DNA from 2 places in the Sporomusa intestinalis genome. Region 1 is predicted to be linked to the other one. Evidence: riboswitches for the same ligand, from Rfam matches in the RefSeq annotation. Region 1 holds a riboswitch; the other holds the start of a gene.
The links. A riboswitch is a leader RNA that binds a small molecule or an ion and turns the genes downstream of it on or off. The one in region 1 is predicted to bind cyclic di-GMP.
Positions count from the first base shown of each region.

Region 2: linked by a shared signal. The riboswitch ahead of gspE (type II secretion system ATPase GspE) and the one ahead of ACZ481_RS19825 (methyl-accepting chemotaxis protein) in region 1 are both predicted to bind cyclic di-GMP.

Region 1 covers NZ_AP042390.1:4,257,960-4,262,154, reverse strand. The annotation lists gene ACZ481_RS19835 (MFS transporter) at 1-1,153, opposite strand, end outside; gene ACZ481_RS19830 (hypothetical protein) at 1,656-1,796, shown strand; cyclic di-GMP riboswitch class I at 1,896-1,983, shown strand; gene ACZ481_RS19825 (methyl-accepting chemotaxis protein) at 2,097-4,130, shown strand; gene ACZ481_RS19820 (arsenate reductase family protein) at 4,143-4,195, shown strand, end outside.
Region 2 covers NZ_AP042390.1:2,280,819-2,285,013, forward strand. The annotation lists gene ACZ481_RS10470 (carbon-nitrogen family hydrolase) at 1-608, shown strand, start outside; gene ACZ481_RS10475 (shikimate dehydrogenase) at 661-1,527, shown strand; cyclic di-GMP riboswitch class II at 1,654-1,736, shown strand; gene gspE (type II secretion system ATPase GspE) at 1,843-3,519, shown strand; gene ACZ481_RS10485 (type IV pilus twitching motility protein PilT) at 3,573-4,195, shown strand, end outside.

The DNA of each region.
Region 1 (4,195 bases):
CTATCCAGGCGGTCAGCAGGGGCGCTGCCACGCCGCCAAGGTTGCCCCAGAAGTTCATCCAGCCGGAAACCGAGCCGGAAAACCGGCCGCCAAGATCAATACAGGCCGCCCAGCCGGCATTGAAGGTCAAGCCCAGCGAGCCCAGCGACAGGGTCAGCCAGAACACATTCATTACCGGGGTTGTGGCAATTGCCCCCAGGTACAGGCACACACAGCAAAGGGCAAGGCCCACTACCCCGGACAGGGTCCGGACCTTATACTTGGATGCGCCGGCCATAATCAGCTTATCGCTTAAATAGCCGGTGGCAAAGGTAACAAGACAGAGTGCGGCCCAGGGGAAAGACGCGGCAATGCCCATTTTCTGCAGGGAGAAATTTTGCGCTTCCATGAGATAAAGCGGCAGCCAGGCTAAAAACACATACATAATATAATCGGTTATGAAAAACTGGATGCCAATAGCCCAGAACTGGGGCGCCGAGAGAAAGCCGCGCCAGGGGGCCAGTTCCTTCCGGGGCTGGGCAGCCTCGGGGTTATTCCCCTCAATGTGGGCCACTTCGGCCGCGTTGACAAATCTATTATGACGGGGTGATTCGGTAGCAAAATAATACCAGGCGGCAGCTAAAACAATACCGGCCAGGCCGAAAATAACAAAGACCGAACGCCAGCCGAAGGCCAGCATGAGGGCGACAGTTGCCGCCGGGCCGACGACCGGGCCAAAAAATACCCCGCCTAGTAAAAACGATGCCCCGCGGGCTTTTTCATTGGCGTTGAACCAGCGGTAGATGAAGCGGCTGAAGGAGGGGGCCAGCGGTCCCTCACCGATGCCGAAGAGTGTACGGACGACAGCGAACATGGGCAGGCTGTTGCAGGCCGCCGTCAGAGCCGTAAAAACCGACCAAAAGGTGGCGGCCCCTGCAATGACCAGCCGGTGGCCGAACAGTTCGGACATAATGCCGCCTGGTATCTGCATGAGTGAATAACCGACAAAGAATACGGTCTGCAGCAGGCCGATATCCATTTTGCTGAACCCGAATTCCTTCATAATCTCCGGCGTTGCTACCGATAGATTGACGCGGTCCATATAAGAGATGAAACTGATAAGGAACATAAGGATTGCCAGAAACCAGCGAAACTGAGTAGCTTTTGTGTTCATAATGACCTCCTGCAAAATAAGAATGCTAAAAACCGGGAATATTGCCGGACCCGGGACAATAAAAAAATCCCTTATCCCCTAAATAAATCTAAGGGGCAAGAGATTAATCCCGCGGTACCACCCTCATTAACCGTCTGTGTGAACAGCGGTTTTCTCGTCAGGTCAAACAACCCTAAGCAAATAACGGTTGCGCTCGTTGGAGCCGAGTCCGGCGCAGCTTACTTGGCCGCTACGTGCTGGCCGTTGGGCTTTGCAGTTCAGGAGTGATTGGACTTTACCGGTTTGTTACTGACTCGCACCATCCGTCAGTTCTCTGCTACGCTGCGGCAAGCTTGTCTCCCTCATCACTTTTACTGGTTATTTCCAATTGTAAACTTGTAAACCTTTACTATCCAGTATAGTCATCGCCGGATTATCCGTCAAGTAATTTTTTAAGTATAGAAGAGGGAAATGGGGACACACCTGCGCCCCCCGCGCCCGGCGGCGTTTTTCCCTGGCCGGCATGTCCGCCCATGGGGAATTGCTGACCCAGGCCAAGAATAAATTCAGCAGCAACCGGAAACAAGTGGCTGCCATTCAGAAGCAATATAAAGCCAACGACTACTGGCTTAAGCCGGGTTCCTCCTGGAGTCGTTTTTTGTAGAATTTAAGAAAAAATTAACTTATTTTAGCAGGATTTTGCTAAAAGGTTTCGAACATAGTTAAAAAGATAACATACATGACTGTATGCCTTGCTACTAAGTTAACATGTTGGCAAACTTATCGAAAGATAGGGACGCAAAGCCGTGGGTCTACAAGCTGTTTGCGCTCAAGACTGCCAGGTTGCAATCTGCATCCTGGCAGTCTTTACATTGTGCCGCCGCCGCATTTGCCAATTGACGGCCAGTAAGAGCTTTGCCAGGATGAAATAATAAAAATTAAGTTATGGAAAGGACAGGTTGCTATGAAAATTACAAGTATCAGAACCCGGCTCCTGCTCGTCTTACTGCCGTTTTTCATGCTGACGTTCGGATTATTGCTGGGGGTGAATTATTACCTGGCCGAAGAAGCCCTGACAACAAGCATTGATGAAAACGCAATGGGAATCGGCAGCGATTATTCTAACCGGATCGAGTCCTATGTACAGGGGGCGGCCATGCAGCTGGAGGCTTTTTCAACCAACAAAGCCTTATATAATCCGGCCGACAGGCAGCAATTGCAGGCGGCCCTGCAGGATTGCGCCAAACGCCTGGGGAATTTGGAGAATGTAACCTACATTGCCCCCGACGGTGCCGCCCTGCGCCCGGACGGCTCGACTACCCAGCTGGGCGAACGGGAATATTTTAAGCAGGTTGTGGCTACCAAAAAAACGGTGGTTTCCGATGTGCTGGTTTCCAGGACCACCGGCAAAATCGCTGTGAATGTGGCTGTACCGCTGCTGCATAACGAGCAGCTTACAGGCGTATTAACCGGTACTGTTTCGCTGGCGAAACTGACTGAACTGATTGCCGATATGCAGTTTCTGGCTACCGGCTACGGGGCAATTGCCGATAAAACCGGCAAACTTATTATTCATCCCAAGCTGCCGGAGCTTGTCGGTAAAATAAACTTCACCGAAAAAAAGCTGGACCCGGCGCTCAACACCAAAGAAGCCGAGCTTGACGACCATGTTATCGGCCTGTTTACAACGGCTGCCGAAACCGGCAAGCCTGTGCGGGGAACCTATAAATTTGTTGACGGTGTTACCCGAATCGGTGTTTTTACACCCATCCAGCTAACGGGCGGACAACAGTGGATTTTGATTGTAACCGCGCCGGAGGCCGAAGCCATGCAGGCCATGACTGCCTTCACTTATGCCATGCTGAGCGGCTCCCTGTTTTGTCTTATTTTAGCCGCCTTGTTCATAATCCTGCTCAGTCAAAGGCTGGCGAAGCCAATTACGCTGATCCGGGACGAATGCCTGCTGCTGGCCCGGGGCGATCTGCGTGAGCAGCAGGCCCGCGTCGCTAGCCAGGATGAAATAGGGCAGTTGGCGCAGGGGTTCCAGCAAATGCGCAGCAGCTTGCGGACCCTGGTAACCAGTGTTCTTTCCCAGTCCGAAGCACTGGCCGCTTCCAGTGAAGAGTTGACGGCCAGTGCGCACCAGTCGGCCGATGCCGCTAATCAGGTCGCCGGTTCGATTACCGAAATTGCCCAGGCGGCCGAAAACCAGGTCGCGGTTGTACGCGAGATCACGGCCCAGTCCCAGGCAATGGCCGGCCAGGTAAATCAGATCTCCCAGGCGACCCGGGAGCTGTCGCATATTGCGGAAGACACGACAGAAGCTGCCAGACAGGGCCGCCAGTCTGTGGATCAGGCTGTAGGCCAGATGCATGAAATCGGCAAAAACACAGACACTACCCAGGCCACGATTGGCGAATTAACGCAAAGCTCCCAGGAGATCAGAGAAATTGTTACCCTTATCGCCTCCATTGCCGGCCAGACCGATTTGCTGGCTTTAAATGCGGCGATCGAAGCGGCGCGGGCGGGCGAACAGGGCCGGGGCTTTGCCGTTGTGGCGGAAGAGGTCCGGAAACTAGCCGAACAGTCCAATCAGGCTGCCAATAAGATTAGTCAATTAATCGAAAAAAATGAGTCCAATCTGAATGAGGTTGTTGTTATTACCCAAAACGGTGCCAGCGGCATTCAAACCGGTATCGCCCTTGTCAATAATACTGGTGACAGCTTTAATCATATCGCCGATTCCATTCTGGCCATTGCCAACCAGGTCCAGGAGGTGGCAGCCGCTGTCAGCCGGATAAATGCCAGTAATGCCACCCTGCTGCAGTCCATTCAGGAAATTGACACTGCCAGTGCCCGGACGGCGGCTGAAGCGCAGAACGTTTCGGCCGCTACTGAAGAGCAGTCGGCCGCAATGCAGCAGATTGCCGCCTCCAGCCAAAGCCTGGCCGTATTGGCTGCCGATCTACAGGCCGGGATCGCGAAATTTCGGTTATAGGAGTGTGTAATTATGGACAAAAAATATCTGTTCCTTTGTTATCCCCAGTGCACAACCTGCCAAAA
Region 2 (4,195 bases), 2.0 Mb from region 1:
ACGGGCCGCTAATGACCCGCTTGGCCGGGATTGCCGGCAGCCAGCGCGTACACATTATTGCCGGCTCCGTTCCCGTCAGCCGCAACGGCCGGGTCTACAACACCACCCTGGTAATTGACAGACAGGGTACTGTTGTTGCCAGTTATGAGAAGGTACACCTGTTCAGCCTGTATGGCGAAGAACGCTTTTTTGCCCCAGGCACTAAGCTTGGCATGCTGGCCCTGGACAATATGACAGCCGGGGTGGCAATCTGCTATGATCTCAGGTTTCCCGAACTGTTCCGCTCACTGGCCTTGCAGGGGGCCCAGGCAGTGTTTGTGCCGGCCGGATGGCCGGCAGCCCGCGGCCATCACTGGCGGACCCTGGCTCAGGCCCGGGCTATTGAAAACCACCTGTATGTCTGTGCCGTAAACTGTGTGGGCAGCTATAAAGGCAGTCCTTTTTACGGGCATTCACTGCTTGTTGATCCCGAAGGGGTGATCCTAGCCGAAGGTGACGACCGGGAAACGATTATTTATGGTGAAATTAACCCGGCCCGGGTGACCGAGGCCCGCAAGGTTATGCTGACTTTTGCCGATCGCCGGCCTGATATTTATACTTGTGAATAGGCGCGGGCCTATTCTTTCCAAGTAGACAGACCACTAGCAGAAAGGAGAATTTATGATCATAACGGCTAAAACACAAAAAGTGGGGTTGCTGGGCTGGCCGCTCAGTCATTCGCTGTCGCCGGCCATGCAGAATGCGGCCTTTACAGCCAGCGGCCTGGACTATGTCTATCTGCCGCTGTCGACACCGCCGGCGCTGCTGCCCCAGGCGGTAGCCGGCCTGGCGGCCCTGGGCTTTAGCGGCGTTAATGTCACTATCCCGCACAAGGTGGCGATTATCGACTGTCTTGACGAGCTTGATGCCAGTGCCCGGCTGGCAGGGGCGGTGAATACGGTCGTTGTCAGCGCCGGCCGCCTTCTTGGCTATAACACCGATGCCGGCGGCTACATCGGCTCACTGCTCGCCGCCGGGGTTGCCGTCAAGGCTAAGCACGCTGTTGTTTTGGGGGCCGGCGGGGCGGCCAGGGCCGTGGTGGCCGGTTTGGTCGGCAGCGGCATTGCTGCCGTCAGCATTGGCGCCCGCGATCTGTCCAGGGCAGCGGCAGTTGCCGGCTTATTCGCCGGTACCGGGGTGCCGGTGACCGGCAGCAACTGGGATTCACCGGCCTTTGCCCAATGTGTGGCTGAGGCTGATATCATTGTCAACACCACGCCCTTAGGCATGTTGCCGGACATAGCGGGCCAGCCGCCGCTGGCCTGGGATCAGCTTAAGCCGGCAGCGGTGATCTCCGATCTTGTCTATAATCCGCTGCAGACCGGTTTTCTGGCGGAAGCAAGCCGGCGCGGCCACCGGGTGGTCACCGGTGAGGGCATGCTGCTGGAACAGGGGGCGCTTGCTTTTCAACTGTGGACAGGGGTCCCGGCACCGCGCCCGGTTATGCACCGGGCCTTGCTGGCAGGATTAGGCGGTAACCCGGCTTGACACTGAGATTCATTATCATTTATAATTTTTATAGTAATTCAATTTTATAAAGTTTTAATACAGCCTTAATAAAAAAATGCAGGAATTGTAAATTGTCAGGCGAATATACTTTTAGTAAAATCTCATCCTCCAATCGGAGCAATGAAATCTGGTCTGTATGTGGGCACTTGGACCAGGATGAGCGAGTAGTGCAACCGGCCGCAAAAATAATTATTATTTTGCTGTACCGGTTGTTTTTTTATTTTACATAATTGTTTTCCTGCCTTTTTGGCGCAGGCTGTTTTTGTCAATTATACACAATAATGGAGCGCGACTATGCTAAACAACCGCAAACGGTTAGGCGACCTGTTGATTGAAGCCGGCCTGATCTCCCGGGAGCAACTGGATAAAGCCCTGACTGTGCAGAAGCAAACCGGCGAACGGCTGGGCAAGGTGCTTATTAATCTTGGTTACATAACAGAAAATAATATTACTGAGGTTCTCGAATTTCAGCTGGGAGTGCCCCATGTGGAGCTGGCCGGCATGGCCCTGAACCCGGAAATTGTGGCGACTATCCCGGTTTCACTGGCTGAGCGCTATCAGATTATCCCGGTTAAAAAAGAGGGCCGCCGGCTCACACTGGCGATGGTTGATCCGACTAACTTTTTTGCCATTGACGATGCCCGCATGGCATCGGGGTGCGAGGTCGAACCGGTTATTGCCGCAGAGCGGGAGATTATGCGGGCCATCAGCCAATACTATGGTGTTACCGAGTTGGTGGAAAAAGCGGTCAACCAGTTAAAGCCCGAAGAGGCTGCGCCGATGTCCCAGGTCCAAACCGCTGACGACGCGCCAATCATCGGCATTGTTAACTCCCTGTTCAGCCAGGCGGTGCGGGAACGGGCCAGCGACATCCACCTGGAACCGCAGGAGAAAACACTGCGGGTCCGGTTCCGGATTGACGGGGTGCTCCGGGAGGTGGCCTGTTTTACCCGCGATATCCAGGCGGCGATTGTATCCCGGATCAAGATTACCGGCGGCATGGATATTGCCGAAAGGCGTCTGCCCCAGGACGGCCGGATCAAGATTACCGAAGCCGGCCGCGATATTGACATCCGGGTGTCGACCCTGCCGACCATCCTGGGCGAAAAGGTGGTAATGCGGATACTTGACAAGCAGGCGGTCATTCTGGATGTCGGCAAGCTGGGGTTTGCCCCTGACAACCTGGAGACCTTCCGCCGCCTGTATACCCAGGCTTATGGCATGATCCTGGTTACCGGACCGACCGGGTCCGGCAAAACCACAACCCTTTACTCGACCCTGGGGGAAATCAATACCAGCAGCAAAAATACAATTACCGTCGAAGATCCTGTTGAGTACCGGTTGGACGGTATTAACCAGGTCCAGGTCAATCCCCGGGCCGGCCTGACCTTCGCCCTGGGGCTGCGGTCCATCCTGCGGCAGGACCCCAATATTGTGATGGTTGGCGAAATTCGCGACACCGAAACCGCCGATATCGCCATCCGGGCGGCGCTGACAGGCCATCTGGTGCTAAGCACCCTCCATACCAACGATGCCCCCGGGGCCATTACGCGGCTGCTGGATATGGGGATTGAGCCGTTTCTGGCCGCTTCGTCCATCCTGGGCGTGCTGGCCCAGCGATTAGTCCGCTGCATCTGCCCGGAATGCAAAACCGGCTACACGCCGCCGGCCGACTCCCTGGAACGGCTGTTTCTCGGTGTGGCCCCGGACCAGCCCCTGCTCCTGCAGCGGGGCACCGGCTGCGCAGCCTGCGGCTTTACCGGCTACAAGGGGCGGATGGGAATTCATGAGGTCATGCCGGTGACCTCCACCATCAGGGCGTTGATTACCAGACGGGCCTCGGCCGATGAAATTGCCCTGGCGGCCAAAGACCAGGGGATGCTGTCGATGCGTCAGGATGGGATCGGGAAGGCTTTGGCCGGCCACACAACGGTGGAAGAGGTCATGCGGGTAGCCTATGCCGGTCTGTAGCACTGTTACTCAAATATAAGCAATGATTGCCGTAAATAATGGGGGATAGCTTGATGATGGAAGCACTACTGAGGGCAGCGGTTGAGAAACGGGCCTCTGATGTACATATTACTGTCGGCGTGCCGCCGGTTTTGCGGCTTAACGGCAGCCTGGTCCGGACTGATGCGGCACCGCTATCGGTTCAGGATACGCGGGCCATGCTGGAGGCCATTACCACGCCGGAGCAGCAGGATAAGTTCTGGCAGACGGGTGAGCTGGATTTTTCCTTTGCCATCCCCGGCCTGAGCCGGTTCCGGGTAAACGCCTTTCGCCAGCGGGGTTCGGCCGCCATTGCCATCCGGGTGGTAAACGAGCGGATTGCAACCCTCGAAGAGCTGGGGCACCCGGAGGTATTAAAGAGCCTGGCCCGGATGCCGCGCGGCCTCGTACTTGTCACCGGGCCGACCGGCAGCGGCAAATCCACTACCCTGGCGGCGATGATTGACCTTGTCAACAACGAACGGGCCTGCCATGTGCTGACTCTGGAAGATCCGATCGAATACCTGCACAAACACAAAAAGTGTATTGTCAATCAGCGCGAGATCCATGCCGACAGCAAATCGTTCGCCAATGCCCTGCGCGCCGCCCTGCGGGAAGATCCTGATGTCATCCTGGTGGGGGAGATGCGTGATGTTGA